Regions from separate parts of the Pseudomonas canadensis genome, predicted to be linked through region 1. Evidence: predicted binding sites of a transcription regulator. Region 1 holds the regulator's gene; the other holds the start of a gene.
The links. The regulator FliA, encoded in region 1, starts transcription of late flagellar genes. The targets are predictions, from matches to a motif close to CTAAAGTTTNNNNNNNNNNNGCCGNTAA.
Positions count from the first base shown of each region.

Region 1 (15,812 bases):
ATGCGGTCCACACCGCCCACCAGGAACGCCTGCACCGAGCGGTTGTACTCGGTGACGATAATGGTGCTGTTAGGGCCCGGCACCAACGGGCGCATGCCGATGGCCTGCGACAGGTCGATCACCGGCAGAGTCTGGCCCCGCAGGTTGACCACGCCGCAGACGAAAGGATGGCGCTGCGGCATCAAGGTCAGCTTGGGCAGTTGCAGGACTTCCTGCACCTTGAACACGTTGATCGCGAACAGCTGACGCCCGAACAGGCGGAACATGAGGATCTCCAGGCGATTCTCACCCACCAGCTGCGTGCGTTGATCTACCGTGTCGAGAATGCCAGCCATTAAAAGCTCCTGATGCGCAAAGGGATTGTGCTGCTCACTTAAGGCTTGTTATCGGCGGCAAGCGCCAGACCTTGACCCTTGTAAAATGCCACGTAAATTCATTGATGTCACACTGACATCATGGTTTACTGCGCTGGCCTCTCCAAAGAGCGGTACAGCGACGTTGCACGACATTCAATTCGATGCAAGGTTCCGCTACGTAAGGGATTCCCCTATGCACAATCAGGCCCAACCTGATATTCGCAATATCTAATAGCCATTAATGTGACGCCATTCTCAATGCATGAATGGAGTCAGGCTTTTGTTTGCCATCCCAAGCCCTCGGCCCACGGCCCTTCCAGACATCCAGATGTCGGCAATTGAAGGTGCGCAATTGACCCCGCCTACGAGGGCCGCGCAGAGCCGTCGCCGTCACTCTAATAAACGCCCTACTAAAAACTCGGAAGCAACCTACAGATTCCAGTCATATTTGATCGCTACTTTTAAGCCATTCACCCGGTGCGACATCTCATCACCCGACCTTATGTTGTGGAGACTTGCATGATGAACGACGGTAAGGAGTGGCAACTTGCTCTTCCCGAATTCCTGCATGAAGCTGAAAAGCTGCTGGTCAAGTCGGAAGAGTGCCTGAGCCACCTGCACTTGATCCGAAACGACAGTGACGCCATCGACTGCATGAAGATCAGCCTGATCAAGCTCGCTGAAAAGGCCGACTGCCTTGCCCTGCAAGCGATCAGCGAATTTTCACGGCATATCCAGTACCTGATCGCCAATGCCGAAAGCCCCCTGCAATTGCATGATCAAGCCTTGGACGCCCTGGAGGAGTGCCTCAAGTTGCTGGCCTGGCAGTTGGAATTGATTGATGTAAAGACAGGTCAGTTGGCACTGGATGAAGCGGAGCAGACCACGCTGATTGCTACGGTAACGCTGCATATTCCACAAAAGGATTTCAGTGTTAAACCACAGCAACGCATGCATCACGCGTCCTGAGTCGATCGCAGGTCGTATTTAAACCTGAAGTTGTCTGAAAACGACATAAGCTGTTAATCCAACCGAGTTGAACTGAGCCGACAAAGATATCAATTAGCCATTAACCGCAATAACGATACAACCAAACAAAAATAATATAACCCCCCACTCCATGAACTCTGGGAATACCGCCCGGAGCATTTGCGCAGTTAATACCCCTTGCCAGGCACGGCACTAGGCGACCAACGGTAACAGTGGTGGTACTATGCCCGACTCGAAGTGACTCAACTTCATCATGCATAAAAACGATTCGATAACGCATTCCAAACAGAGTCCTGTCAGCCGCCGCGACCGGACTTCCCGCAGCGAACCTTCATTGGCTCCATCCGCTATGTACGCCAACCTCAAGACACTCATCGCAAGGTACGCGTCCCGCAGCAATGCACGCCGTCTGATCCTCGCCCTGTGCCTTGGCTCGCTGCTGCTGAGCCTGTGGGCCTACAGTTTCTCCGCCGCCTTGCCGCTGCTGGTGGTACTTAACCTGGCCACGCTGGTGGTGGTCGGCCTGCAACAGTGGCACTCGCGTAAATCCATCAAGTTCCAGCCCCAGGAACTGGCCGATCGCCTGCTGCAAGTGCAGGAAAACGAACGCCACCGCCTCAGCCGCGAATTGCATGACGATATTGGCCAACTGCTCACCGCCGCCAAGCTGCAAAGCGAATGGCTCAAGCGCCGCCTGCCCGAAGACCTGCAAAGCCAATGCACAGTACTGTGCAACACCCTGAATGAAACCCTGGCCAAGGTGCGTGACGTCTCCGCCATCCTCAACCCTCGCCAGCTGGCCAGCCTGGGTTTGGAAGCCAGCCTGCGCGCGCACCTGCTCAAGACCCTGGAAAACACCCCAATTCACTGGAGCCTGGAATGCCAGCAGCGGTTGACCGGCATCCCCGAAGAAATGGCCGTGGCGGCCTTTCGCATCACCCAGGAAGCGGTGACCAACATGCTACGCCACGCCCAGGCGCGCAATCTGCTGGTACGCCTGCAACGCCTGCCCGAGGGCCTGTCGCTGAGTATCTGCGATGACGGCCAGGGTTTTTCGCCGGCCATCAACCCGGGCCTGGAAGGCCAACGAGGCATGGCCGGCATGTCCGAGCGGATTGATCAGCTTGGCGGTTCGTTATCCGTCAAGAGCCAGCCAGGCAAAGGGACACGGATCGACGCGCTTTTCCCCTGGGCGCCCCGCGCCCTCGAACGGGCCAGTTCCCCTAAGGTTATCGAGTGACCTGCACATTACTCCTGGTGGATGACCATGCTCTGATCCGGGCCGGCGTACGCGCGCTGGTCCAAGACATTCCCGGCTACACGGTGGTCGGTGAGGCCAGCGATGGCATACAGTTGCTGGAGCAGTTCAGCGCCCTGCTGCCCGATATCGTGCTGTTGGACCTGTCGATGAAGCACACCGGCGGGCTGGATGCCCTGCAGCAACTCAAGCGCGCCTACCCCAAGAGCCGCGTGCTGATCCTGTCGATGCACACCGACCCGGAACTGATCATGTGCGCGCTGGAATCCGGCGCCCACGGCTACCTGCTCAAGGACACCACCGCCAACGAGCTGGAACACGCATTGCTGGCCCTGCGCAACAACGAGCGCTACCTGAGCCCGGCGATTGCCCACACGGTGATCAACCAGGCGCTGGTGCGCAGCCAGGGCCCCACCACCCCGGCCGGCCATAGCCATAACCTTACCGCGCGGCAGTTGGAGATTCTGCGGTTGATTGTGCGCGGCAAGTCCACCCGGGAAATCGCCCACGGCCTGGGCCTGAGCATCAAGACCGTGGAAGCGCACCGCTCGCAGATCATGAAGCGTTTGCAGATTTTCGACGTGGCGGGCCTGGTGTTATTTGCGGTGCGCGAGCAGATCATCAGCCTGGACGACTAACGGCGAATCCACCGGCAGGTGCACGCGCAGGGCCTTGGGCAGGGCCTCGAAATGCAGGTCATCGCCCTCCAGAGGTTCGCCATCCAGGTTGATATACAGGCCTTGTGCGACCTTGATATTCACCCATGGCAGGCGCGCCCGCACAAACATGGTGTCCAGGCCCCAGCCATTGCTCATCAACTCACGCAAGGTGCCGACCACCTCCTGAGGGGCGGGCAAGATGCTGACATCCAGCAGGCCGTCATCGGCCATGGCGCCTGGGCACAGTTCATGCCCACCGCCTGCCTGGCGACCGTTGCCGATGCCCAGGGCGAGCAACTCGCCTTTCCAATGGAAATCCGGGCCATCCAGCTCGGCGTAGGCGGCCTTTAACTCGCTGAACCGCGTCAAACCCGTGAACAAGTAGGCGGCGCCGCCCAGGACTTTCTTCAAGTCCTCGGAAGTGTTGGCGGTGACTTGGCTGCCGAAGCCGCCGGTGGCCATGTTGAGGAAGATCTGCCCGCCGACTTGGCCGAGGTCGATCGCCCTTGGCGGCACGTCCAGCAGCGCCAGGGCCTGGGCGGGCTCCAGTGGCACGCCAGCGGCCTTGGCGAAATCGTTCGCGGTGCCCAGGGGCATCAGCACCAGGCTGGCGTCGGTCTTGGCCTGGGCCATGGCTTCGGCCACATCGCGCAGGGTGCCGTCGCCGCCACCGGCGATGATATGGGTGTAGCCGTCAGTGAGGGCTTCGTTGACCAGCCGCTGGGCGTCGCCGCCTTCCCAGGTGACCCGCACTGCCAACTCGCCGCCCTGCTCGCGCCGTGCCTGCACGGCGGTGCGGACGTCCTCGTTGAGGGCTTGCTTGCCGTGGAGGATCAACAGGGCTTTGGGGGTGGTCATTGCGGGAATCTCCTGATTCAAGGGTGCTTGGAGGATGTGGACCTTGGGCGGGGAGAAAAAAGCCATTGGATGGGAAAAAAATTGGATGATTGAGTACATATCCGTTTTTTGGGTAACGGCGGGTATTGGTTCCGCCCTTACGGCGGGTCACTTTTGAAAAGAGCCCAAAAGTAACCAAAAGGCTCTTGCCCCAACACTCGGTACCTCGCCTAGGCTCGGTATGCCCGTAATCCGACAGTGATTCGGGGGGCCGCCGCCACGCGCCATCCATGGCGCGGGGCGGCTAAACCGGCATCCCTGCCGGTTTACCCCCCGAATCCCTGTCGAATTCCGGCCAGCGTGTTTGACGGGGCGCCTAAGATCAAGATCAAAAGCAAGAGCACAGCGGCCTGACAGCCGGCTTGAGTGGTGTGAAGCAAAGGCAAAGGCAGTCCACTGTAGGAGCTGGCTTGCCGGCGATGGTCGTTAACGATGACGTGGGGTGTCTGGATGAACGCGGCGGTCTCACGTTTTTCGCCGGCAAGAACTAGGCGTCCCCCCGGCTCCTACAAGGGAACGCGTATCCACGATGCGAAGCGAGTCGCTCTTGATCTTGATCTGAGGCGCCCCGTCAAACACGCTGGCCGAACGCAGGCTTTGGAGCGTGGGTAACCCGGCAGGACGCCGGGTTAGCAGCGCTGGGCCAAGGATGGCCCATCGCGGCGGCCCACGCTCCAAAGCCGGAGTGAGGGCACACCGAGCCTAGGCTAGGTGCCGAGTGTTGGGGCGAAGCGTTTTTGGTTACTTTTTGCGCTTTTCAAAAAGTGACCCGCTGTAAGAGCGGAACCATAAGCAGCCGTTACCGCAGCAACGGATATGTACTCAATCAACTCTTATGCAACTTACTCATCAGTTGCGCCTCAGCCTGAGTCAACCCACACGACTGAGTAAGCTCATCCACCGTAGCCCCCATCCCCACCAGCTTAGCAGCCTGTGCAAACGAAAGACTCGAAGGATCCCGCTGTTCAATCTGCGCCAGTTTGTCAGGCAACGGCGCAAGAATCGCGCGCAACTCATGCACCTCGTCCCCGACTTTCACCGCACTCTGCTGAAAGTGATCAACCCGCTTCACCAACTCCAGCACCCGTCGATCACGCAGAGCATCACGCTCAGCCTGCTGCAACAACAGTTCACGCTGCTGACGCACATAGCGCAACAGAAATGCCAAAGTCCCGGCCCACAACAAGGCCAGGACAATCACCGCGGCCTCAAGGAACAATCAGATGCTCTCCAGTTCCGACCATTCTTCTTCGCTCATCATCTTGTCCAGCTCAACCAGAATCAGCAGCTCGCCGTTCTTGTTGCACACGCCCTGGATAAACTTGGCGGACTCCTCGTTACCCACGTTCGGCGCAGTTTCCACTTCCGACTGGCGCAGGTAAACCACTTCGGCCACGCTGTCGACCATGATCCCGACCACTTGCTTGTCGGCCTCGATGATGACGATACGCGTGTTGTCGTTGACTTCAGTCGGCACCAGGCCGAAACGCTGGCGGGTGTCGATCACTGTCACCACGTTGCCGCGCAGGTTGATGATACCCAGCACGTAGCTCGGCGCACCCGGCACCGGGGCGATCTCGGTGTAGCGCAGCACTTCCTGCACGCGCATCACGTTAATGCCATAGGACTCGTTGTCCAGTTTGAAGGTAACCCATTGCAGGATCGGATCATCCAAACCTTGTGCGGACGCTGACTTGTTCATACCCCTGACCCCTTCAAATGCCGTTGAGTACGGCGTGTGTGCTTCGCTGACCGCATTCGCATGCGGCCCTTATTGTTCAATCAACTGTGTTTGTTCAGTGGCATCGATTTGACGGCACCGCTGGCGATCAACTCAGCCAGTTCGGCGACGTCGAGCAACGCGCACATGTGTTCGATCACGGTGCCCGCCAGCCAAGGCCGTTGGCCCCGGTGGCTGCGCCATTTGATTTCGTTCGGGTCCAGGCGCAACGAGCGGCTGACTTGATGCACCGCCAGCCCCCACTCGTAGCCCTGCACCGAGATCACGTATTGCAGGCCCTGACGGAAGTCGTCGCGGTAGCGGTCGGGCATGACCCAGCGCGCGGTATCCAGGACTTTGAGGTTGCCGGCCTGGCTGGGCAGAATGCCGAGGAACCACTCCGGTTGCCCGAACAACGGCGTCAGCTCCTGGCCCTCCAGCGAATAGATCGAGCCCAGGCACACCAGCGGCACCGCCAGGGTCAACCCGGCGACGTCGAACAGCAGGCATTCGAACGGTTCGGCAGCCCAGCTCGGGCGGCCATCACCGGTCACCGGCGGCGGTGTGATGCTCGGCGGCAGGTGCACTTGCACCACCGGCTCGACCACAACAGGAGCAACTACTACAGGCGCCACCACTATCGGTGTGATCGGCACTACGACCTGCGCATCGCGGGCTTGTTCTTCCAGCACCGCCAACTGGAATTCATCCAGCGCGGCTTCGGGTTTAACAGCCGGTTCCAACACCAGGATCGGTTCCGGCAGTTCTTCGGCGGTCGCATCCTGCAGCAGGGCATCCAGATAGGATTCCAGCGCCAGTTGCGGCCGAGTCTTGAGTTCGACAGGACGGTTCATCACGCCACCTGCGCCACAAGCTGCTGCGACAGCAGGTGCTTGAGCAACGCGCGGTAGGCGAGTACGCCACGGCTCTTACCGTCGAACTGCGATGGCGCGAGACCTGCGCGGCTGGCGTCACGCAGGCGCGTGTCCACTGGAATGTAGCCATTCCAAATGGTGTCCGGATAGGCATCGCGCAACACGCGCAGGGTGCCGAGGGACGCCTGGGTGCGGCGGTCGAACAAGGTCGGCACGATGCTGAACGGCAGCGCTTGTTTGCGCGAACGGTTGATCATCGCCAGGGTGCTGACCATGCGCTCCAGGCCTTTGACGGCCAAGTGCTCGGTCTGCACCGGAATCACCAGTTGCTGGCTCGCCGCCAACGCGTTGACCATCAACACGCCGAGCAACGGCGGGCTGTCGATGATTGCGTAGTCGAAATCCTGCCAGAGTTGCGCCAGGGTCTTGGCGATCACCAGGCCCAACCCGCTCTGCCCCGGCGACTGGCGCTCAAGGGTGGCCAGGGCGGTGCTGGACGGCAGCAGGGAAATACTTTCGTTGCTGGTGGGCAGCAGCAGTTGCCCCGGCAGATCGGCCGGCACGCTGCCCTTGTGCAGGAACAGGTCGTAGTTGCTGTGTTCCAGCGCATCCGGGTCATAGCCGAAATAGCTGGTCATGGAGCCGTGAGGGTCCAGGTCCACCACGACCACGCGCTTGCCCGCCTCGGCCAGCAAGCCGGCTAAGGCGATGGACGTGGTGGTCTTGCCGACCCCACCTTTTTGATTGGCAACTGCCCAGACTCTCATTCGGTTGGTTCCTCCCGGCAGGCACAGGCGCGACCGAGACATTGCATAAGGTTATTGAGCCGGCGACGGAGAATTGACGGCGCTCTGACGAACCGGCGGTTTTACAGGGGGCGGTGCAGTTTGTGTGCCAGCCCGCTTCAAGGCGGCATCCGGTGTTGCATTGGCGGTACCGGTGCCGGTCAGGCTGCGGCGCACATCCAGGTTGCGCGACACTACCAACACCACCCGGCGGTTCTTCGCGCGGCCCTCTACCGTAGCGTTATTGGCCACCGGCTGGAACTCACCATAACCCACCGAGGCCAGGCGCCCAGGGTTCACGCCCTGCATCGCCAGCATGCGCACGATGCTTGACGCACGGGCCGAGGACAGCTCCCAGTTGGTCGGGTACTGCGCGGTGCTGATCGGGAAATTGTCGGTGAAGCCTTCGACATGGATCGGATTTTCAAACGGCTTGAGAATCGCCGCCACCTTGTCGATGATGGTAAACGCCTGGTCGCTCGGCAACGCGTCGGCGCTGGCAAACAACAGGCTGGAATTAAGCTCGATTTCCACCCACAACTCGTTGCCGCGCACGGTCATCTGGTTGGAGCTGATCAGGTCGCCAAACGCTGCGCTGATGTCATCGGCGATGCTTTTCAGTGGATCGCTGGTGCCACCCACGCCGGCAGCGGTTTCATCGCTGTCGTTGACCAGCGGCTTGGCCGGGGTCACGGTCTTGGGCCGCTCTTCACCGATCGGGATCGGCTTGAGGGCGCGGTCGGCGTCGTTGAACACGCCAATCAGCGCCTGGGAAATAACTTTGTACTTGCCTTCGTTAATCGACGAGATCGAGTACATCACCACGAAAAACGCGAACAGCAAAGTGATGAAGTCCGCGTAGGACACCAGCCACCGTTCGTGGTTGACGTGTTCTTCGGGCTCGCGACGGCGACGGCTCACAGGCAATACCCCCAGCAACACAAATCACCTGTAGGAGCCGGCTTGCCGGCGAAAAACCCGAGAGCGCCGCGGGGCATCAGGCAACCCGCGTTATCGTTGGCGATTTTCGCCGGCAAGCCGGCTCCTACAGGGTGCATGTTCATCAATCCATGAAGCCCTGGAGCTTCAATTCGATGGAGCGCGGGTTCTCACCCTCGGCAATCGACAAAATACCTTCGAGCAACATCTCGCGGTAACGCGACTGGCGCAGGGCAATCGACTTGAGCTTGCTGGCCACCGGCAACAACACCAGGTTGGCACTGGCCACACCGTAGATGGTGGCAACAAACGCCACGGCAATGCCGCTGCCCAGTTGTGAAGGGTCGGCCAAGTTGCCCATCACATGGATCAGGCCCATTACCGCACCGATGATGCCAATGGTCGGCGCATAGCCGCCCATGCTTTCGTAGACTTTGGCGGCGTTGATGTCGCGGCTTTCCTGGGTGTAGAAATCCACTTCCAAAATGCTGCGGATCGCTTCCGGTTCGGCGCCATCTACCAGCAATTGAAGGCCTTTGCGCGCGTAGCTGTCGGGCTCGGCATCGGCCACGCCTTCCAGGCCCAGCAGGCCTTCCTTGCGGGCGGTGAGGCTCCAGTTGACCACGCGGTCGATGCCGCCAGGCAAGTCGACACGTGGCGGAAAAATGATCCAGATAAGGATCTGCATGGCGCGTTTGAAGGAGCTCATGGGCGACTGCAGCAATGCCGCGCCCACGGTGCCGCCGATCACGATCAGGGCGGCCGGGCCGTTGGCCAGGGCGCCGAGGTGACCGCCTTCGAGGTAGTTGCCGCCGATGATCGCGACAAACGCCATGATGATACCGATCAGGCTCAAAACATCCATCAGAGGCAAGCCTCCACCAGATGCTTGCCGATGTCGTCCAGACTGTAGACGGCGTCAGCCAAGTCGGCCTTGACGATGGCCATGGGCATGCCGTAGATCACGCAGCTGGCCTCGTCCTGGGCCCAGATGGCGCTGCCGCCCTGCTTGAGCAGGCGCGCGCCCTCACGGCCGTCGGCGCCCATGCCGGTGAGCACCACCGCCAGAACTTTGTCGCCGTAGGACTTGGCTGCCGAACCAAAGGTGATGTCCACGCATGGTTTGTAGTTCAGGCGCTCGTCGCCCGGCAGGATTTTGATCGCGCCACGGCCGTCCACCATCATTTGCTTGCCACCCGGCGCCAGCAACGCCAGGCCAGGACGCAGGATGTCGCCATCCTCGGCTTCCTTGACGCTGATGCGGCACAGCTTGTCCAGGCGCTCGGCGAAGGCCTTGGTGAAGGCAGCAGGCATGTGCTGGATCAACACGATCGGCGCCGGGAAGTTGGCCGGCAGTTGGGTCAACACGCGTTGCAGGGCCACCGGGCCGCCCGTGGACGTGCCGATAGCCACAAGTTTGTAGGCCTTGCGCTTCGGCGCAGGCGAATGGGCAGTCGCAGGCGCAGCAGCGCGAACCGGCGCCACGGCAGGCCGTGCAACCGGCGCAGGCGCTGGACGAGCAAACGATGACGTCGGTGCAGCCGGTGCTGCAACCGGTGCAGGCGTCGGCGCTGGCGCGCTGAACAGGCTGCGACGGTTACTGCGGGAAATACTGTGCACCTTCTCGCACAGCATCTGCTTGACCTTCTCGGGGTTGCGCGAGATGTCTTCGAAATTCTTCGGCAGGAAGTCCACCGCGCCGGCGTCCAGCGCATCCAGGGTGACCCGGGCGCCTTCGTGAGTCAGCGAGGAGAACATCAACACCGGGGTCGGGCAGCGTTGCATGATGTGCCGGACCGCGGTGATGCCATCCATCATCGGCATCTCGTAGTCCATGGTGATCACGTCCGGTTTCAACGCAATGGCTTGATCAATCGCCTCTTTGCCGTTGGTGGCCGTGCCGACCACCTGGATCGTTGGATCGGCGGAAAGAATTTCCGAGACGCGGCGGCGGAAGAAACCCGAATCGTCCACCACCAGGACCTTGACTGCCATAAACACTCCGTTAGGCGGGGCGGGCACTACCGCCCTGCCCCACCAGAATCAAATACGCCGAGCGGCGTAACGCTTGAGCATGCTCGGAACATCGAGAATCAGCGCGATCCGACCGTCACCGGTGATGGTCGCACCCGACATGCCCGGGGTTCCCTGCAGCATTTTGCCCAAAGGCTTGATGACCACTTCTTCCTGGCCCACCAGTTGATCGACCACAAAACCGATGCGCTGGGTGCCCACGGAGAGAATCACCACATGGCCTTCGCGCTGCTCTTCATGCTTGGCCGATGCCACCAGCCAGCGCTTGAGGTAGAACAGGGGCAACGCCTTGTCGCGCACGATCACCACTTCCTGGCCGTCCACCACGTTGGTACGCGACAGGTCGAGGTGGAAGATCTCGTTGACGTTGACCAGCGGGAAGGCGAACGCCTGGTTGCCCAGCATCACCATCAGGGTCGGCATGATCGCCAAGGTCAAAGGCACCTTGATCACGATCTTCGAGCCCTGGCCCTTGGTCGAGTAGATGTTGATCGAGCCATTGAGCTGGCTGATCTTGGTCTTCACCACGTCCATGCCGACGCCACGGCCGGAGACGTCGGAAATCTCGGTCTTGGTCGAGAACCCCGGGGCAAAGATCAGGTTGTAGCACTCGGTGTCGGTCAGGCGGTCGGCGGCGTCCTTGTCCATCACGCCGCGCTTGACCGCGATATTGCGCAATATGGCCGGGTCCATGCCCTTGCCGTCATCAGTGATCGACAGCAGGATGTGGTCGCCTTCTTGCTCCGCCGCCAGGATCACTTTGCCGTTGCGGGACTTGCCCGAGGCTTCGCGTTCTTCAGGGGTTTCCACGCCGTGGTCGACGGCGTTGCGCACCAAGTGGACCAGCGGGTCGGCCAGGGCCTCGACGAGGTTCTTGTCGAGGTCGGTTTCTTCACCCACCAGTTCCAGGTTGATCTCTTTCTTGAGCTGACGCGCCAAGTCGCGAACCAGGCGTGGGAAGCGGCCGAAGACTTTCTTGATCGGCTGCATCCGGGTTTTCATCACCGCGGTTTGCAGGTCGGCGGTGACCACGTCGAGGTTCGACACGGCTTTTTGCATGGCTTCATCGCCGCTGCTCAAGCCCAGGCGCACCAGACGGTTACGTACCAGCACCAGTTCGCCGACCATGTTCATGATGTCGTCCAGGCGCGCGGTATCAACCCGCACGGTGGTTTCGGCTTCACTGGCAGGCTTCTCGGCAACCGGTGCTGCGGCGGCACGCGCCGGAGCAGGAGCCGCTACAGGCGCAGGCTTGGCGGCCGGAGCCGGCGCGGCGGCCTTGGCAGCAACCGGTGCAGCCGTGGCAACAGCAGCAGCGGCCGGGGCCACTTCGCTGAACTTGCCCTTGCCGTGCAACTCGTCCAGCAGCGATTCAAACTCGTGATCGGAGATCAGGCCGTCGCCGGCCGGTGCTGCACTGGCTGCGGCAGGCGCCGCAGCCGTGGCGGCGACTTCCGGCAGGGCGTCGGCCGCGAAGGTGCCCTTGCCATGCAGTTGGTCGAGCAACGCTTCGAATTCGTCGTCGGTAATGTCGGTGTTGGCATTCGCAGCAGGCGCCTCGGGCGCAGCGGCAGGTGCCACGGCGTCCGCTGCAAACTGGCCTTTGCCATGCAACTGGTCGAGCAGGGATTCGAACTCAGCGTCAGTGATGTCTTCGCTGGTTGGCGCAGCGACGGGCGCCTTGGGTGCCTCAGCCTCGGCCTTCACAGCACTGAGGGAGTTGAGCAGCTGTTCGAACTCGCTGTCGGTCACATCCGGCTCAGCTTCGGCCACAGGCTCGGGAGCCGCCTCAACCACAGGCGCAGCCGAGGTGTCGGCCGGTTCCGCCAGGCGCGCCAGGGCGGCCAGCAGTTCCGGAGTGGCAGCGGTGATCGGTGCACGGTCGCGCACCTCGCTGAACATGCCGTTGACCGCATCCAGTGCTTCGAGAATCACGTCCATCAATTCCGAATCAACGTGACGCTCACCCTTGCGCAGGATGTCGAACACGTTCTCGGCGATGTGGCAGCACTCCACCAGCTCATGGAGCTGGAGGAAGCCGGCGCCCCCTTTTACAGTGTGAAAACCGCGAAAAATTGCATTGAGCAGGTTCGCATCATCCGGTCGGCTTTCCAGCTCGACCAGTTGCTCGGACAACTGCTCTAAAATTTCGCCGGCCTCTACAAGGAAATCCTGAAGGATTTCTTCATCGGCGCCGAAGCTCATGTGGGTGCTCCTTAGAAGCCTAAACTGGATAACAGGTCATCGACATCATCTTGACCCGATACAACGTCTTCACGTTTATCGGCATGAATCTGCGGACCTTCACCCTTGGCGAGATGTTTTTTTGGATCTTTTTCCGAGAGGATCGCTTCGCGGTCATGTTCAATACCGGCAAAACGGTCAACCTGGCCTGCCATAAGCACCAATTTGAGCAAGTTGCTTTCCACTTCGGTGACCAACTGGGTCACACGCTTGATCACCTGACCGGTGAGGTCCTGATAATCCTGGGCGAGCAGAATGTCGTTGAGGTTGCTGGAAACCGTGCGGTTTTCCTGCTCGCTGCGTGACAAGAACCCTTCGACCCGACGCGCCAATTCACGAAACTCTTCTGCGCCCACTTCGCGGCGCATGAAACGGCCCCAATCGTTGCTCAGGGCCTGGGCTTCGTTGGCCATGCCGTTGACCAGGGGCGTGGCGTTTTCCACCAGGTCCATGGTGCGGTTGGCCGCCGCCTCAGTCAGCCTGACCACGTAGGACAGGCGTTCGGTGGCATCGGTGATCTGCGAGATTTCCTCGGCCTGGGGCATATGCGGGTCAATCTGGAAATTGACGATCGCACTGTGCAGCTCGCGTGTGAGCTTGCCCACTTCCTGGTACAGGCCGCGGTCACGGGTCTGGTTGAGCTCATGGATCAACTGCACCGCGTCGCCGAATTGGCCTTTTTCAAGGCTGTCGACCAACTGGTGAGCATGCTTTTTCAGGGTCGACTCGAAGTCTCCCTGTGACGTTTCTTTATGCTCCATAGCTCCCCCGCGATGGCATTAGCCGTGGATGCGTTCGAAGATTTTTTCGATCTTCTCTTTCAAGGCCAATGCAGTGAATGGCTTGACCACATAACCGTTGACCCCGGCTTGGGCGGCTTCGATGATCTGCTCACGCTTGGCTTCGGCGGTCACCATCAGCACAGGCAGGCTGCGCAGCTTTTCGTCAGCGCGCACGTGGCGCAGCAAGTCGATGCCGGTCATGCCCGGCATGTTCCAGTCCGTTACCAGAAAGTCGATGCTCCCGCTGTTGAGGATCGGAATCGCCGTAATGCCGTCATCCGCCTCGACCGTGTTAGTGAACCCAAGGTCACGCAACAGGTTTTTTATGATCCGCCGCATCGTTGAGAAGTCATCAACGATGAGGATTTTCATGTTCTTGTCCAATTCGACCTCCAAGCAGTCTTAAACGCGCCCAGCACCTGGACGCGCCATTTCAATCAACAGGCATTACACAAAAAGGACTGCCGAGGGCACCACGGGTCGAACCCGCGAAGGCTGCTTGCCCTCGCGGTATCGTCTGCAGTGTCCCCACACTGCCTGTCAGCGCGCTCGCCACTCTCCCAAACGCCCCCGCAAGCGGGCTGCGCACTGGCTGTGCAACTGGCTGACCCGCGACTCGCTGACCCCCAGGACCTCACCGATTTCCTTGAGGTTCAGCTCTTCGTCGTAGTACAGCGCCAACACCAGTCGCTCACGCTCCGGCAAATTGGCAATCGCGTCCGCCAACGCCCCCTGGAAACGCTCATCTTCCAGGTCACGCGATGGCTCCATATGAGCGCTCGCGCCGTCCTCGTGCAGCCCTTCATGTTCGCCGTCCTGCAACAGGTCGTCGAAACTGAACAGGCGGCTGCCCAAGGTATCGTTCAAAATCCCGTAGTAATCGTCGAGACTCAATTGGAGTTCGGCCGCAACTTCGTGATCTTTAGCGTCGCGACCGGTTTTTGCTTCAATTGCGCGAATTGCATCACTGACCATGCGCGTGTTGCGATGCACCGAACGCGGCGCCCAGTCACCTTTACGTACTTCATCGAGCATCGCGCCACGGATACGGATACCCGCGTACGTCTCGAAACTCGCACCCTTGCTCGCATCGTATTTGGTCGACACTTCGAGCAGGCCGATCATGCCCGCCTGGATCAGGTCTTCGACCTGGACGCTGGCGGGCAGGCGTGCCAGCAAGTGATAGGCAATGCGCTTGACCAAGGGCGCGTAGCGCTCGATCAACTCGCCCTGACTGTCACGGGCAGACTTCTTGTACGCGTTGTAGCCAGTCGCTGTCATAGCACGGGTCCTGCGCTCGTCTGATGCACCAATCGCTCGACGAAAAACTCCAGATGCCCCCGAGGGTTGGCAGGCAACGGCCAGGTATCGACCTTCTGGGCAATAGCCTTGAACGCCAATGCGCATTTGGAACGAGGGAACGCTTCGTAGACTGCACGCTGCTTTTGCACAGCCTTGCGCACACACTCGTCGTAGGGAACTGCGCCGACGTATTGTAAAGCGACATCGAGGAAGCGATCCGTGACCTTGGTCAACTTGGCGAACAGGTTGCGCCCTTCCTGCGGGCTCTGGGCCATGTTGGCCAGGACGCGGAAGCGGTTCATGCCGTAGTCACGGTTAAGCAGTTTGATCAGGGCATAGGCGTCGGTGATCGAGGTGGGTTCATCGCAAACCACCAGCAACACTTCCTGCGCGGCGCGCACGAAGCTGACCACGGACTCGCCGATCCCGGCGGCGGTGTCGATCACCAGCACGTCGAGGTTGTCGCCGATATCACTGAAGGCCTGGATCAGGCCGGCATGCTGCGCCGGGCTCAGGTGCACCATGCTCTGGGTGCCGGAGGCGGCTGGCACGATGCGGATGCCACCGGGGCCCTGCAGCAGCACATCGCGCAGCTCACAGCGGCCCTCGATCACATCGGCAAGGGTGTGTTTGGGTGTCAGCCCCAGCAGAACGTCCACGTTCGCCAAGCCCAGGTCAGCATCCAGCAGCATGACACGACGGCCAAGCTCTGCCAGGGCCAGGGACAAATTCACTGACACGTTAGTTTTCCCGACGCCACCTTTGCCGCCGGTCACCGCGATCACCTGTACGGGATGCATGCTGCCCATTTTATTTCTTTACCTTGTCTTGCTTAGACGCAGGCTACATGGCTTGGCCGCGTGAATCGCTTGCAGACCATCGATGTAGATACATTTCACGGTGTTCATCCTGCCTCAACCGACCCGTTTTGCCGGGCTGTGGTAGAGGTCGGCGAACATATCGGCCATCGC
Region 1 covers NZ_CP133298.1:4,439,958-4,455,769, forward strand. Annotated here, with positions in the region: gene RB216_RS20475 (chemotaxis protein CheV) at 1-335, opposite strand, end outside; gene RB216_RS20480 (hypothetical protein) at 876-1,325, shown strand; gene RB216_RS20485 (sensor histidine kinase) at 1,696-2,586, shown strand; gene RB216_RS20490 (response regulator transcription factor) at 2,583-3,242, shown strand; gene yegS (lipid kinase YegS) at 3,201-4,121, opposite strand; gene RB216_RS20500 (DUF2802 domain-containing protein) at 4,987-5,379, opposite strand; gene RB216_RS20505 (chemotaxis protein CheW) at 5,380-5,862, opposite strand; gene RB216_RS20510 (CheW domain-containing protein) at 5,943-6,734, opposite strand; gene RB216_RS20515 (ParA family protein) at 6,734-7,522, opposite strand; gene motD (flagellar motor protein MotD) at 7,574-8,461, opposite strand; gene RB216_RS20525 (flagellar motor protein) at 8,604-9,344, opposite strand; gene RB216_RS20530 (protein-glutamate methylesterase/protein-glutamine glutaminase) at 9,344-10,474, opposite strand; gene RB216_RS20535 (chemotaxis protein CheA) at 10,523-12,718, opposite strand; gene RB216_RS20540 (protein phosphatase CheZ) at 12,730-13,518, opposite strand; gene RB216_RS20545 (chemotaxis response regulator CheY) at 13,537-13,911, opposite strand; gene fliA (RNA polymerase sigma factor FliA) at 14,080-14,820, opposite strand; gene fleN (flagellar synthesis regulator FleN) at 14,817-15,650, opposite strand; gene flhF (flagellar biosynthesis GTPase FlhF) at 15,756-15,812, opposite strand, start outside.

Region 2 (15,812 bases), 1.1 Mb from region 1:
AAGGCAAACGCCACGGCAAACACGGCGAAGGTCTTGAGCAATGCCACGCTGGCGTCGCCGCTGGGGAAGAATTGCTGGGCGATGGTGGTGGCGAGGAAACCGTAGACGGCGAAGTCGAACCACTCGACAAAGTTACCGATGCCGGCGGCGATAATGACCTTTAGCAAAGTCTGGGGGCTGACCTGTTCGGTGGATGGGCTCGTCATGGGGTGAGGCCTCGGGATAGGTGCGGGGATGGCTGATTATCGGGGCTGGCGGTTGGGCGGCGGGGCCCAAAAGAGTCGTCCGCGTAGTCAGTAGCGACTTGGTCGAGTTGGGGGAGGCAGGAATTGGGCCAGGTGAGGCAAGGAGCGTGTGCGCAACTTTGGTTAAGACTTTAACAATGGTTTACATCGCTGAACCTTTGATGCCGTTATGGTTTGTGGCTACTGGCAAACATGATGATTACCCGATGCAGTCGAGCGACAATCTTTTGAATCCGGAGCTGATCAACATCCGGCGGCTGTTCACAACGCCCTTGGCCAGCATCCAATACCCGAACGCCGACACGCTCAACGCAGAGCTCAAAGCGCTCGTCACCCACCGCATGGCCCAGGACCAGTGCGGCGCCCAGCGCAGCAACGATGGCGGCTGGCAATCCGCGAACGATTTTCAGGAGTGGGGTGGGGACGCCTGCGGCGCGTTGGTGGCCTTCGCCACGCAGTTCGCCACCGAACTGACTGCGGTTCATCACGAAGGCTTCGGATTAACCGTGCCCGGTTTCGAGTGGAAGCTCAACGCGTGGGCCAATGTGAGCCAGGCTGGCCACAGCAATGCGCTGCATGGGCATCCGGGAGCATTCTGGTCGGGGGTGTATTGGGTTGATGCAGGAGGCCGTGAAGAGGACGCCACCGTCGGCGGCGACCTGGAATTCGTTGATCCGCGAGGCATGGTGGCCTCGACCTACAATCCCGCCTTGCGCATGCGGGTCGAGGATTGCCTGACCGCCGGGTTCAGCAGCACCTGCGTTGCCAGCAGCGGGACATTGATCATGTTTCCGTCCTGGTTGATGCACTCGGTACGACGCTTTGAGGGGACGCGGCCGCGGATCTCCATCGCGTTCAACTTTGGGGTATGAGAGGCGCGCGGACTGCTCCCATGACCTGCCGAATGACTTGCGCAAGTATCCTGATGCCTTCATCAATCTGCTGCACAGTAAGCCCGGCATAGCCCAGTATCAGGCTTGCCGGTCGTTCTCTTGCCGACGTGAACAACGGCGATAGCGGATACACACCTATCCCGCGCTCAAGCGCCATCGCCTGCAATGCGCTTTCATCCCGGGCATGCAGGGTTGGCAATAGCAATACACCGTGCAACCCGGCCGCCATGCCCTCCAGTTTTCCAAGCCCCGCCAAGTGGCGGTCGACGGTATCCAGCAGGGCTTTTCGTCGGCCTTCGTTATCACGGCGCAAGCGGCGTAGATGGCGTTCGTAGGCGCCACTGTCGATCAACGAGGCAAGCACGTTTTGCTCCCAACGGGTTTCGTTGCGATCGGTCAACCGTTTGGCCTCGCGAAACACGCCCACCAGTTCGCGCGGCAGTACCAGGTAACCCAACCTCAGTTGCGGCGAAAGCGCCTTGGAGAAGGTGCCGACGTAGATCACGCGGGCCTCGGCATCCATCGATTGCAAGGCGTCGATGGGACGCTGGCCGTAACGGAACTCGCCACCGTAATCGTCTTCGATGATCCAGGCGCGATGGCGCTTTGCCCAGTTCAGCAGTTCGACGCGTCGCGCGATGGACAGCACGGCGCCCATGGGGAATTGGTGCGACGGAGTGACGTAGGCCAACCGTGCGCGCGGGTCATCCAGCAACAGGTGTGTCTGCAAACCGGATGCATCCACCGGGATGGGCAAGGCCGTTGCGCCGGTGGCCTCGAAGCAATAGCGGGCCATGCGGTAGCCGGGGTCTTCGAAAATGAAGGCGTCGTCAGGGTTGAGCAGCAAGCGGGCACACAGGTCTAGCCCTTGCTGGGAGCCGTGCACCACCAGTAGCTGCTCGGTATCGCAGGTCAAGCCACGGGCGCGGCGCAGGTAGCCTTGCAGCGCCTGGCGCAAAGCGGCTTCGCCTTCGGGCTGGCCGTAAGGCCGCGTAGGTTGGCGCTTGATCAGTTCGGCTCGATAGGCGCGGTTCCAGCCCAGTGCCGGAAAGTCCCGCGAGGCGACCGCTCCATATCGGAAGTCGATGCGCGCGGTGGGCGAAACCATGTGATAGGGCGTGAGAGCGGCAACCCGCTGCCCATAGCGCGACAATGGGGGTGGCGGGCTGTCGCGGGGCACGGTGCCAACGACAGGAAGCGCACTGGTAAGGGCTGCGACCCTGGCGGCCTTGCCCACGGCGGTCACCACAAACCCTTCGGCAGCCAATTGCTCGTAGGCGGCGGTGACCGTGGTGCGCGAGACCCCAAGCGTCTCCGCCATGGCACGGGTGGAGGGCAGCTTCGCGTCGGGCGCCAGGGTGCCGTCCTCTATCTGCGCTCGCAGCTTGGTGTAGAGGCGGCGTTCCGCGCCGCGCCTGGGGTTCGATAACTGGCCCATGGAAAAACCTCAAAACTGGTACTTTTTGCGGTGCCGGTGATGCGCGAGATTATGACGTCTCTTCTCTGCGAAATGAATGCACGCCATGGAACTTGAGCTGACAACCACGACGATCCTTGTGACCTTTGCCGGGGTCTTTTTGATCTGCTTTATGAAAGGCGCCTTTGGCGGCGGCTTTGCCATCGTCGGTATCCCGCTGCTGTCGCTGGTGATGGACCCGATCACTGCCGGCGGCTTGCTGGCGCCGTTGTTCATCGCCATGGACCTGTTCGGCCTGCGCTATTGGAAACCGTCGACCTGGTCAAAGCCCGACCTCACGTTACTGGTACCTGGGTTGGTGGTCGGAATCGGCGTTGGCTACCTGCTTTTTCGCGTATTGGATCACCGTGCGATTGCCATCGTGATGGCGGTGGTCACGCTGGTGTTCGTCGGCCTGTGGTTCAGGGCCGGGGGAAATGTCAGTGTGAAGCCGCGCTCAACGCCGAAGGCCGTGGCCGCTGGGGTCACCTCGGGAATCACCACCATGGTTGCGCATTCCGGTGGGCCACCGTTGGCGATGTACTTGCTGCCACTGGGCCTGAGCAAACAGGTTTACGCCGGGACCACCAGCCTGTTTTTCACCGTGGGCAATGTGCTCAAGGCGATTCCGTGGTTGATCCTCGCCAGGCCTACCGGCAACGTGTTGGGTCTGGCGCTTATCTGTTTGTTCGCCGTGCCCAGTGGCGTGTGGCTGGGCTGGCGGCTGCATGCGCGATTGGATCAGCGCCAGCTCTATCGCGCCTGCTATGGCTTGCTGATTATCACGGCGCTGAAGCTGCTGTGGGACGGGATTGGGGGCTACTGGGCCTAGGGGTGGAACCTGCGTCCCAACGCATCCAGCCGCACTGCAATCGGCGGTAATCGCTCGCTGCTGCGCGCCAGGGTTTCCACATCGTCGGCGGTGCTTTGCGCAATGCTCTGCACCGACTGCAACCGCCCGACAATCTCCAGGTTCGCCGTGGTCTGTTCGCGGGTGGTGGTCACGATCCGTCCATTCAGATCGTCGATGTGCGCAATGTCGCTTCCCACCGCGCGCAGCATGTCGACGGCTACCTGACTGTCTTCAACGCAACGCTCCACGCCTTGGCGGCTGTCGTGCATGGCTTCCACGGCCTGGCGGCTGCCGTGTTGCAGGCCTTCGATGATGGTCTTGATTTCCTGGGTGGACACCGCCGTGCGCTGCGCTAGGCTGCGCACTTCGTCGGCGACCACGGCAAAGCCGCGGCCTTGCTCGCCGGCGCGGGCGGCCTCGATGGCCGCGTTGAGGGCGAGCAGGTTGGTCTGGTTGGCGATGCTGTTGATCACTTCGAGCACGGTGCCGATCTGCTCGGCTTGCACGGCGAGGCCCTGCACCGTTTCGTGGGTGCCGTTGAGGCGTGTGGCCAGTTGGGTGATTTCCTGTTGGGCACGGCTGACGCTTTCCTGGCCGCGCTGGATCTGTTGACTGGCCTTGCCGGCGTGGTCCACCGCTTGCTCGACGTGCACGGCGATATGGCCCATGGCGTCTTCCATGCGCTGCATCGAGCCGGTCATCTGGGTGATCTGCGCCAATTGATGCCGAGCGCCTTTTTCCAGGGTACCGCTGGCGCTGGCCAGTTCCTGGCCGAGTTGGCCGAGGCCGTGGGAGTCGCGGGCGACGCCGTCGATCAGGTGCGTGATCTGTTGCAGGAAGTGGTCGAAGCGCGTGGCCAACGACACATGCACCTTGCCTTCGCCATGGGTGGTTTGCGCGCTGAATTGGGACGTGACTGCGAGCATCTTCTCCAGCATTTCCTGGCTCTCGACCGCTTCGGCTTGGCTGTGCACGGCGAGGTAGAGCAGGGCGACGGTTTCCATCACCACGTAGAAGGCGTGGACGAACACCATGGTCCAGCCGCCGTGATGCTCCATCACAAACACCGGGAACCCTTGGTGTTGCAGGGCATGGAAGACCACGTGATGCACGGCGATGGTGGCGGCGGCGACCAGGATCGGCAGCCAGTCACGATAAAACGTCAGCACCGCCAAAAGCGCGAAGATCCCGAAGTGCGATTCGATCACGCCCTGGGCCTGGTTGATGTGCAGTGCCGCCATGATCATCAGGCCCGCGCCGAGGGCACAACGCATCACGCGGGTGCTGCCTATCGCACGGTACAGCGCCGTGAGCACCACGCTGGTGCCGCCGCCGATGATGGCGGCTTGCATCAAGGTGTCATGCCAGAACGCCAAGCCTAGGGAGAACAGGAACATCAACCAGATCAACGCCAGCATGATGCGGTCGGCTTTACGGTAGTGCTCGAAAAAACGCGCGCGGGTGGGCATTCACACTTACTCCCTGTGGTCTGGCCGAATCAAAGTGAGGGGCAGGGTGGAGCGAATCAGGTGTTTTTAGTTTTTATTGGATTCAGTGATGCCAACGGTTATCGGCATCCGGCGGCGGGACTTGAGGAACGGCTACCCGGGCGGGTAGCCGTTGATCGGATCACGATCAGAAGCTGTATTTGGCCGTGACGCCAAAGCTGCGCGGGTTACCGTAAGTGTCGGTCGAACCCCAGATCGGGCTGGTGGCGATGGCCGAGTAATAGGTGCGGTCGAAAATGTTGTTCACGTTCAACTGCAGGTCCAGGTGTTTGTTCACCTGGTAACCGGCCATCACGTCGGCAACGGCATAACTGCCTTGTTCCAGGCGATAGGTATTGCTGTTGGCGAGCACCACATCGTTGTACATGCGGCTCTGCCAGTAAACATTGCCACCGATGCGCAGTTTTTCCAGTGGGCCCTGGAAGCGGTAGGAGGTGGTGAGTTTGAACAAACGTTCCGGGGTGTCGGTGTCGAAACGCTGGTTGTTGTTGGCCGCATTGGTGTCCTTGATGTAATGCGCACGGGTGTAGGTGAAACCGCCGCCGACCTGCCAGTTTTCGGTGAGTGCACCTTGCAGCTCAAGGTCTATGCCTTGGCTACGTACCAGGCCGGAGGCTTCGTAGCACGCCATGATCGGGCAACCGGCTTGGCTCTCGGGCAGGGTCGCACGGTTTTTCTGGTCGATCTGGAACACCGCCAGGCTGGCGTTGAGCGCGCCGTTGAAGTATTCGCCCTTGATACCGACTTCATAGTTTTCGCCGACGATGGGCTTCAGTGGCTTGTCCGAGAAGTCGCGGCTTGTCTGCGGTGTGAAGATGTCGGTGTAGCTCGCGTACACGGAGTACTGGTCGTTCAGGTCATAGATCACGCCGGCGTAGCGCGTGAGGTTACGGGTGACTTTGTAGTCGCCGTCGCCTTGGCGGTCATCGTAGTCATACCAGTCCACGCGCGCGCCGAGGATCACCTTGAGCGGGTCTGCGAGGTTCAGGCGGGTGGTCAGGTAAACGCCGTCCTGGGTGGTGATGCTGTGGCCTTTGCCGTCACGTACGAAGTCCGGTTTTGCCCCATTGAGCGGGTAATTGGTGTCGTAGGGGCTGTATTCCTTGGACGTGGCGTCGTAGATGCGCTTGCTGGTACCGACCACCACTTCATGGGTGCGCCCGAACGCTTCGACCGGGCCGCTGAGGAACGTGTCCAGGCCGTACTGCTTGTCGTCCTGGTGCGATTGATAGGCGGTGCGCGCCAGTGTGGTCTGGTAGCGCGACTGGTAGGTGCCGGTGAACACACCGTCCAACTGAGAGGAGGAACCTGCGATGTGGAGCTTCCAGTCGTTGGCGAAGCGATGTTCGATATCACCGAAGACAGTGTCGATGGTCAGCTTCTTGTTTTCCCAGTCGGAGCCGGGGTTGGTGGAGCGGGGCAGGTTCAGGTGATGGCCGTCGGTGCCGATGGGCAGGCCGCCCCAGAAGAAGTTGGTCTGGTCTTCCTGGCGCGAGAAACCCAGGGTGGCGGTGGTGTTTTCGCTGAGGTCAGCTTCACCGATGGCGTAGAACAGGCCGTGGTCGCTTTCTTCGCCTTTGCGGAAACTGTTGGCGTCGCGGTAGGAGCCTACGACGCGGCCACGCAGGGTGCCGCTGTCATTCAAGGCGCTGGAAGCGTCGAATTCGCCGCGATAATCGTCCCAACTGCCGGCGGCACCGGTGATCGATACCTGCTGCGTGGCGGTCGGGCGCTTGCGCACAAAGTTGATCGCCGCCGAAGGGTTGCCGGCGCCGGTGACCAGGCCGGTGGCGCCACGGATCACTTCTACACGGTCGAACATCGCCAGGTTGGGCTGCACGCTGTTGGCGTAGCCGGAATAGGAGCTGGGGATGCCGTCAAACATCATGTTGTCGATGTCGAAGCCACGTGATCTGTACGTCTGCCGGCCAGGACCGCTGGACTGGCTGAGGAACAGGCCGGGCGTGTTCTTGACCACGTCGTTGACGCTGGTCATGGCCTGGTCGTCCATGCGTTGGCGGGTGATGACCGTGACGGCCTGGGGTGTTTCACGCATGGTCAGCGGGAGTTTGGTGGCGGTCGCCATCTCGCCGGTGGTGTAGGACTGGGTGCCTTCGGTGGTCTGGCCCAGCTGTTCAGTGCTGATCTGGGTGGCACCCAATTCGAGCGGGGCGGTTTTTTCCGCCTCAGCGGCAAAGGCCGCCGTTGAACTTGCAAGACAGACGGCCAACGCCATCAGACTGGGTGAAAAACCTTTGCTGCCGTGTTGTTGCACAGACATGGAACTGACTCTCCCCGAATGCCTTCCATAGCGAATAATAAAGGTGTTGATAATTATTCGCATCAGTGTGGCAGATTGAGTTCGAAGGAAAAAGCCTTCGGAGAGAATTAGTTAACGTTTTTTTCACAATTTACTGGCAGCGATTTGCTAAATCGGCCCCAGCAAACGCGATCTCATGGATGACTATTCATGCCTTGGAATGGCCACCCGACTCGTCGCCTTGACTTCCCTCAGCGCCAGACTCGATTGAATCGACGCAATCCCCAACTGGCGCCGCAACACGCTCTCGACAAACTCGCTGTAGCTGTCCAGATCTTCCGCGAGGACCTGCAACAGGTAATCCGCATCACCGGTGATCTTGTGGCACGACAGCACCTGCGGCAGCTCCTTCACCACCGCTTCGAACGCATCCGGTGCATGATCGGTGTGGATCGCGAAACGCACATGCACGAACGCCATGATGTTCAGCCCGAGCAGCTTGCGATCGAGATTGGCCTGGTAGTCTTTGATTACACCTTCCTCTTCCAGGCGTTTACGCCGACGCCAGCAGGGCGTGAGGCTCAGGGATAGACGCTCGCTCAACTGCGCGTTGGAAATACTCGCATCTTCCTGCAGTAGCGCGAGGATGGCGAGATCGGTGTCGTCAAGAACGACCTGATTGGTTTTATTTTTCATAACTAGGCGCTGTAGGGGTAAATATTCCCGATAAAACTAACAGTGCCGCAAATAAAAGCAAAGAAAGCCCGACGCTGCCAGAACAAAATAGACCCTGTCTTTTACTGGCGGATGCCCACTCATGTTGACTGTTTTTAGCGAAGCCCACCGTTTGCACCACGGCACTGAACTGAAGGACGGCGTGCTCAAACCGTCGTTCGAACAACCCAGTCGCGCCGACACCGTGCGCGATCGCGTCAGGCAGGTGGGCCTGGGCGATATCATCACGCCGCGCCGCTTTGACCGGGCCTGTTACGTCAACGCCCACAGCGAACGCTACGTGGCATTCCTCGAGTCGGCCTGGGCCGAATGGACCGCCATTGGCCGTAGCCATGATGCATTGCCCCTGGTGTGGCCGGTGCGTGACCTGGCCAACCATCAAGTCCCGGACTTCATCGACGGCAAGCTCGGTTTCTTCGCCATGGACGCCGGCTCGCCGATTACCCGCACCACCTGGGATGCGGTCAGAACCAGCGCCGATATCGCCTTGACCGGCCTGGCGCTGATCGACGAAGGCCATCACAGTGCATTCGCCCTGTGCCGCCCACCAGGTCACCACGCAGCCCGCGAATACATGGGCGGTTATTGCTACCTCAACAACGCAGCGATTGCCGCGCAGCAGGCTATTACTCAAGGCGCCAAGCGCGTGGCGGTGCTGGATGTGGATTTCCACCACGGTAACGGCACGCAAAATATTTTCTACGACCGCCCGGACGTGTTGTTCATTTCCCTGCATGGCGATCCGGCAGTCTCTTACCCGTACTTTTCCGGCGCAGCCAGTGAGCGCGGCGCGGGCGCAGGGGAGGGCTTCAACCTGAATTATCCGTTGCCGAAAAACACCACGTGGGCGCACTACCAGACCGCTTTGATCAATGCGTGCCAGCAACTGCGCGACTTCGCGCCCGAGGTGCTGGTGATCTCCCTCGGCGTTGACACCTTCAAGGACGATCCCATCAGCCACTTCCTGCTCGACAGCCAGGACTTCCTCGGCATGGGCGAAATCATCGCCAGCGTCGGCGTGCCCACCCTGTTCGTGATGGAAGGCGGCTACATGGTCGATGAAATCGGCATCAACGCCGTCAACGTGCTGCACGGTTTTGAAAGCAGCACCCGATAACAACAACCCGTCGTCTTTTCTTCTGCCAAAACTCAAAAACATAACAAGAGGTTTTGTGATGAAAACAACCACGTCCGGGCTTTGTGAAAAGCCAGCGTTGCAACGCACCCTGAGCAACCGCCATATCCAATTGATGGCCATGGGTGGTGCAATCGGCACCGGCCTGTTCATGGGCTCCGGCAAGATCATTGCGCTGTCCGGCACCTCGATCATCCTGATCTATATGATCATCGGGCTCTTCGTGTATTTCGTGATGCGCGCCATGGGCGAGTTGCTGCTGTCGAACCTGAACTTCAAGAGCTTCGCTGACTTTGCCGGCGCCTATCTGGGGCCGCGTGCGGCGTTCTTTCTCGGCTGGTCGTATTGGTTGAGCTGGAGCGTGGCGGTAGTGGGGGATGCGGTGGTGGTCGGTGGCTTCTTCCAGTACTGGTTTCCCCATGTGCCGGCCTGGATGCCGGCGGTGGGCATGTTGCTTACGCTGTTTGCGTTGAATGTGCTGACGGTGAAGTTGTTTGGCGAAGTGGAATTCTGGTTCGCGATTATCAAGATCATCGCCGTAGTGACCTTGATTGGGGTGAGCGTGGTGTTGATCGCCAGCTCGTTTGTCTCGCCGACGGGCGTCACCGCTTCGCTGACGCACTTGCTGGATAAACAGGCCGCGTTTCCCAATGGTTTGTTCGGCTTTTTTGCCGGGTTCCAGATGGCGATTTTCTCCTTTGCCGGCACCGAACTGATCGGCACTGCCGCCGCCGAAACCCGTGCGCCGGAAAAAACCTTGTCCAAGGCGATTAATTCGATCCCGTTGCGCATCATCCTGTTCTACGTGCTGGCTCTGGCGTGCATCATTGCGGTGACCTCATGGCAGCAAGTCTCGCCGAGCAAAAGCCCGTTTGTTGAGTTGTTCCTGGTGGCGGGTTTTCCGGCAGCGGCGGGCATCGTCAATTTCGTGGTGCTGACCTCCGCGGCGTCGTCGGCCAATAGCGGCGTGTTTTCCGCCAGCCGTATGTTGTTCGGCCTGGCTGACCTGGGGGATGCGCCGGGGATCTTCCGGCGTTTGTCGAAGAGCAGCGTGCCGTTTATCAGCCTGGCGTTTACGACACTGCTGATGTTGCTGGGGCTGGTGTTGCTGTTTGTGGTGCCAGAGGTGATGACCGCCTTCACCATCGTGTCGACAGTGTCGGCAATCCTGGTGATTTTTACCTGGTCGACGATCCTGGCGTCCTACATCGCCTACCGCAAGAAGCGTCCGGACCTGCACGCCAAATCCCTCTACAAGATGCCTGGCGGTGTGCCGATGGCCTGGTTTTCGCTGGGGTTTCTCGCGTTTGTGCTGGGCCTGTTGGCGTTGCGGCCGGATACACGCTTGGCGCTGTGCGTGATGCCGGCCTGGTTTATCTGGCTGGGAGTTGCTTATCAGTTTTCACGCTTTAAGGGAGGCCATTGGATGAAGGCGCCGCATTCGGTCACAAGTGATCCGCATCAATGACCGCCTTGGCAAACGCTTCGGGCGCTTCCTGAGGCAGGTTGTGGCCCACGCCGCCGTTGATCAGGCGGAACTCATACTTGCCGGTAAAACGTTTGGCGTAGTCCTCGGGCTGCGGATGCGGTGCACCGTTGGCATCGCCTTCGAGGGTGATGGTCGGCACGCCAATCGAAGGCGCCTGGGCGAGTTTCTGCTCCAGGGGATCGTACTTCGTCTCACCTTGGACCAGGCCGAGGCGCCAGCGGTAGTTGAACACGCTGATCGCGACGTGATCCGGGTTCTCCAGGCCCTTGGCGCTGCGGTCAAAGGTGGCGTCATCGAACTTCCATTGCGGCGAAGCCAGTTGCCAGATCAGCTTGGCGAAATCGTGGGTGTTTTTCTGGTAGCCGGCTGCACCGCGCTCGGTGGCGAAGTAGAACTGATACCACCATTGCAGTTCAGCTTTAGGCGGCAAAGGGTTCTTGCCCGCCGCCTGGTTGCCGATCAGGTAACCACTGACCGACACCAGCGCCTTGACCCGTTCCGGCCACAGCGCCGAAACGATGTCGGCCGAGCGTGCGCCCCAGTCGTAGCCACCGAGTACGGCTTGCTTGATCTTCAGCGCGTCCATGAAGTCGATCACGTCACTGGCCAGGGCAGCCGGTTGGCCGTTGCGCAGGGTGTTGTCCGAGAGGAAACGCGTACCGCCATAACCCCGGGCATAGGGGATCAGCACGCGATAACCCTTGGCCGCCAGCAGCGGTGCGACCTGGGCGTAACTGTCGATATCGTAGGGCCAGCCATGCAGCATGATCACCGCCGGGCCGGTGGCCGGGCCAACTTCAGCGTAGGCCACGTCCAGCAGGCCGGCCTTGACGTGCTTGAGGGCACCGAAGGCGGTTTGTGGGCTGGCGACGGCGCGGGTAGGCGCCTCGGGCATTTCGGCTCGGGCCATGCCCAGAATGCCGAATTGCGACAAGGCCACGGCCAGGAAAAGGGAGTGTCGGTTGAAACGGCGAGTCAACTGAGTGTGCATGGCGAGCCTCCTGCGGCTGGATGTGTGCCTGGTGCTCAGTTGAACGCCGGGCTGTATCTGGCCTGTTTCAGGAAACCCGTTGAGTTAAAGGCTGTGTATCGCAGTGAGCTCTGTACACACTGCGATACAAACCTTGCAGACGTTGAATTGAGAAGCCCCCAGTCACCCCTTCGGCAGCCGCTGCCAGGTAGGACGGATCGGCGGCTAAGACAGCACGATCTCATAGGGTTCACGCATTCTCTCCAGCAGCACCTGGGCCAGCATCGGTGCCAGACCGATCTGCGGGTCGCCAGCCAACTGGCTGGCATAGGCATGGGCTGCATGGAGCTTGCGTGCGACGGTCCACGTGTCCAGACGCACCTTGCGTGCGCGTTGCCAGGGGATGATTGCGCCTTCCCGAGCGGGCCAGTGCCAAGCCCAGATCGGCAGTTCATACAGACGCGCGCTCACCAGGCTGCAGGCGTTGGCGCTGGCGCGGCCGACGGTTTCGTGGTCGTCATTGCCGTCATTGCGCCAAGTGCTGAACACGACATCGCCCGGTTGCAAGTAGCGCGCGATGAATTGGCTCAGTTGCGCCTCGCGGCCGGCGAGGGCATCGTCACAGAAGCCGCCGCGAATCCACTTCAGGCTGTGCAAGGGCATACCCAGGCGGCGTAGGGCCTCGACACTTTCCTGGGGCCGTACCACGCTCAGGCGGCTGGCGGGCCAGACGTCGGACCCTGGGTGGCTGGCGCTGCCATCGGTGATCGAGATGAGTTGCAGTGGATGCTCCAATGTACTGAGCAATTGCAGCAGGCCGCCACAGGCCAGCACTTCGTCACCGGGATGGGGGGCGATGATGACCACACGCGCGCCCGGTGGCACCAATGAGGACGGGGAGATAGGAGGGATTTGCGCCAACTGCGGGGCGCTGTTCCAGATTTGCTCGGGGCCGCGACGGCCGTCGCTTAAGGAAGCAAGCTTCATGGGGTGTCACATCCTTGTCGATTGATGCTGGGTCGTGGTCCGTTGACGGGACGACACTCTTCTATCCACTACAGGCTCCGCCGCAGTGGCTGCATAGCACTCCACCCTTGGAACGCCAGCAAGGCGTCATCAGCATAGACAAGGATCTGTCGGTTTTACATTTTGTAATGTCGTTTTTTTCAAGTAGCGTGCATCAGGGTCTTCAAGTAATCACCGAAACCACCCTGGGCGCGGGCGTCCAGGCGCGCACTGGTGATCACCTGCGGGGTATGGCTCCAGGCGATGGAGGCGCCGCACAACTCCAGGTTACGCACCAATTGCACATCCTCATGGCACGCCAGGGGTTCGAAGCCACCGGCGCGGACATAGGCACCGGCGCTCACTCCCAGGTTGGCACCGTGGATATGCCGATGGCCGTCCCGCGCCTCGTAAGCCTGGTTATAGCGAATCTGCGCTGCAGAGTCGAAACCTTCACCCCAGGCGTCCACGGTGACCGTGCCACACACAGCATCGGCCCCTAGCGCCAATTGGGCCACCAGCCAATCAGGCGCCACGCGGCTGTCGGCGTCGGTGCAGGAGATCCAACGTGCACCCTGGTTGAGCAGATGCCGCGCGCCCACGCCACGTACGTGTCCCACGTTGCGCACCTGGGCTTCCAGGCATTGCACTGGGTAGGCCTGGGCAATCACGGCGCTGTCATCGCTGCAACTGTCGAGTACAACCAAGACAGTCACTTCCTCACCCAGTAAACCTGGATGGCTGGCCGCGATCAATGCCGCGCTCAGGCAGTCCGCCAGCAAGGCCTGTTCATTATGTACCGGGATCAGAATGCCGATCATCGCAAGCCCTCTAGGGTGGCGACCGAAGTGCCGTCACGGCTCCACAAGTCGAGTAGGAAGTCGTGTTCGTGGTGGCTGCAGACGTTAGGCATGTCTAAACGCTGATGGAGCAGGGTGTGCACCTGCTCGGCGGTTTGTGGGCAACCTTCGATGGCGGGGCGCCAGTGACAGGCCAGCACTTGGCCGTTGTCGGTCAGCGAAGCGCGAGCACGATCTACCAGCGCGCTCAGGTCATCGGCGTCGAGGTAATAACACAATTCGCTAAATACGATCAGGTCGAACTGGCCCGCGGGCCACTGTTCGGGCAATCGACTTTGCTGCACCTCGGCATGCGCAAAGCCCAGCAAGCGACCGCGTGCCAGGGCGACGGCGGCCGAGGCTGTGTCGCAACACAGCAGGCGGTCACAGCGGGGCGCGAGTTCGAAGCTGAGTTCGCCATTGGCGCAACCGGGCTCGAACACCGAGGCATAACGTGGCCGGGTGAGCACCGCCAGGGTCAACGCGCGTTTGCGCCGTTCGTACCAGCGTTGGCGAAAGGCCCAGGGGTCGTCGTTATTGGCGAACAATTGGTCGAAATACGGTGTGGCCACACTCATACGAATACCACTTCAAAGGGCTGCAAGAGGCGCTCCACCACATAGGGCGCCAGCACGGGCGCCAGGCCGATCTGCGGATCACCCTCCAACTGGCTGGCGAAGGCATGGATGGCGTGGCGTTTGCGGGCTACCGCTTCACAGGTCAATGGAATCTTGCGGGCGCGGTACCAAGGCACCTGGTCATCCTCGGGCGTTGCCCAGTGCCAGGTCCACACCGGCAGTTCATACAGGGTTGCGCCGACCGCAAGGGAGGCCTTGGCGCTGGCACGGCCGACGGCTTCATGGTCGCAATGACCGTCTTCGCGCCAGGTGGTGAATACGACGTCGGTGGGTTTGAGGTAACGCTGGATAAACGCCGCGAGTTCATCCTCCCGCGCCGCCACCTTACTGTCGGTAAACCCCGCACGCAGCCATTTCAGGCTGTGCAGCGGCAAGCCGAGACGATGCAGCGCCTGGGCCGATTCCTGGGGGCGCACGACGCTCAAGCGCTCGACTGGCCAACGCCGCGAGCCGGGATGACTGGCGCTGCCATCGGTCACCGAAATCAGTTGGATCGGACGGCCAAGTGCCGCGAGCCCCTGCATCAAGCCACCACAACCCAACACTTCATCATCCGGATGGGGGGCGATGATCACCGCCCGGTGGCCTTCGGGAACCAATTGCGCAACGCTGATCGGCGGCAGCTCGGCCATCTTTGGCGATGCCTGCCAGCGATGCAGCGGCGTGCCTTGGCCAACGATTGGATTGGGTTTCATAACTGCCACCTCCCTGTGGGTTCGCCGGCGACCAACTCGCCAAGGCCGGCCAAGTCGCGCTCGGCGTGACTCTGGCGTACATACACCGGCAAGTCCGCCATCAACTGGGCGAAATGCGGATCCTTGCAGTACGGCCCCGCACCCACAGCGCGTCCGACGTGGTGAATCACTTGTTCGACGGTGTCCTCGATACAGGCCCGAGTCTGTTGCGCCAGCTCCCTGCCATTGGCCTTGGGTTCGCGGTCGACCTGTTCCGCGCTGGCGCGCAGTACACAAGCGGCGCTGTTCAGTGCGCTGTCGACCGCACCGAGGTGGGCGAGGGCGTGGGGCTCGGGGCGTTTGCTGCACTGCTCACGCAGGGCTTCTGCCAGACGTTGGGCCGCGCCGTACCAGCAGGCGGCAATGCCAATGCCGCCTTGCCAGAAACCGGGGCGCGCGAGGTAATCACCCGGTCCGCCCACGGCCAGCCCCCAGGCCTCGTCGAACACTATTTCCACACTGCCGGTGGCGGCCATGCCCACGGCGTTCCAACCTTCGTCCGTCACCACGATACCGGGTTGATCCATAGGCACCGCCACCAACTGCTGGCGGTCTTCTTCGTCCCAGGCCGTCAGCAAGCCATGGCTGACCACCGCCGCGCCGGAACACCAGGCTTTACGCCCTTGTAACTTCAGGCGATGGCCATCTTTGAAAACGCGCACCTTGGCGGTGGGGGGCTCAGCTGCCCACATGCCCCAAATGCTGCCCAAGGGGGGTAAGGGGCTATTGAGTTCGGCAATGATTGCCAACGCGTCGGTGTGGCCCTCGAACAGCTTGCACAAGCGCAGGTCATGGGCAGCCACCTGTGCCAAGCGGCTGAACCGTTCCAGGGTCTGACCGCCGCCCGGTAAGGGCAGCTGGTCCAGGCCTTCCTCCTGAAGCGCCTTCAGGGCCGCGCCCAGGGCTTGCGTGTCCGCGTAGCCCCGGTAGCCTTGAAGGAATCCATGCAGTGCCATTTCACACCTCGTCTTCACGCTGCAATTCAAACAGTAACAACGAACGCCCAGTCACCGCGTACTCATGATCAAAATCAAAGCGTTCCTGGCCGCGTA
Region 2 covers NZ_CP133298.1:3,294,972-3,310,783, reverse strand. Annotated here, with positions in the region: gene RB216_RS15060 (MFS transporter) at 1-206, opposite strand, end outside; gene RB216_RS15055 (TIGR02466 family protein) at 452-1,117, shown strand; gene pdxR (MocR-like pyridoxine biosynthesis transcription factor PdxR) at 1,101-2,576, opposite strand; gene RB216_RS15045 (sulfite exporter TauE/SafE family protein) at 2,662-3,426, shown strand; gene RB216_RS15040 (methyl-accepting chemotaxis protein) at 3,423-4,916, opposite strand; gene RB216_RS15035 (TonB-dependent siderophore receptor) at 5,083-7,236, opposite strand; gene RB216_RS15030 (Lrp/AsnC family transcriptional regulator) at 7,420-7,911, opposite strand; gene RB216_RS15025 (histone deacetylase family protein) at 8,033-9,067, shown strand; gene RB216_RS15020 (amino acid permease) at 9,126-10,553, shown strand; gene RB216_RS15015 (alpha/beta fold hydrolase) at 10,531-11,565, opposite strand; gene RB216_RS15010 (PIG-L deacetylase family protein) at 11,770-12,531, opposite strand; gene RB216_RS15005 (glycosyltransferase family 2 protein) at 12,711-13,370, opposite strand; gene RB216_RS15000 (SAM-dependent methyltransferase) at 13,367-13,966, opposite strand; gene RB216_RS14995 (PIG-L deacetylase family protein) at 13,963-14,721, opposite strand; gene RB216_RS14990 (acyl-CoA dehydrogenase family protein) at 14,718-15,716, opposite strand; gene glgX (glycogen debranching protein GlgX) at 15,718-15,812, opposite strand, start outside.
Region 2: RB216_RS15040 (methyl-accepting chemotaxis protein) is a predicted target of FliA. The motif match lies at 5,015-5,042, and genes of this name have one in related genera.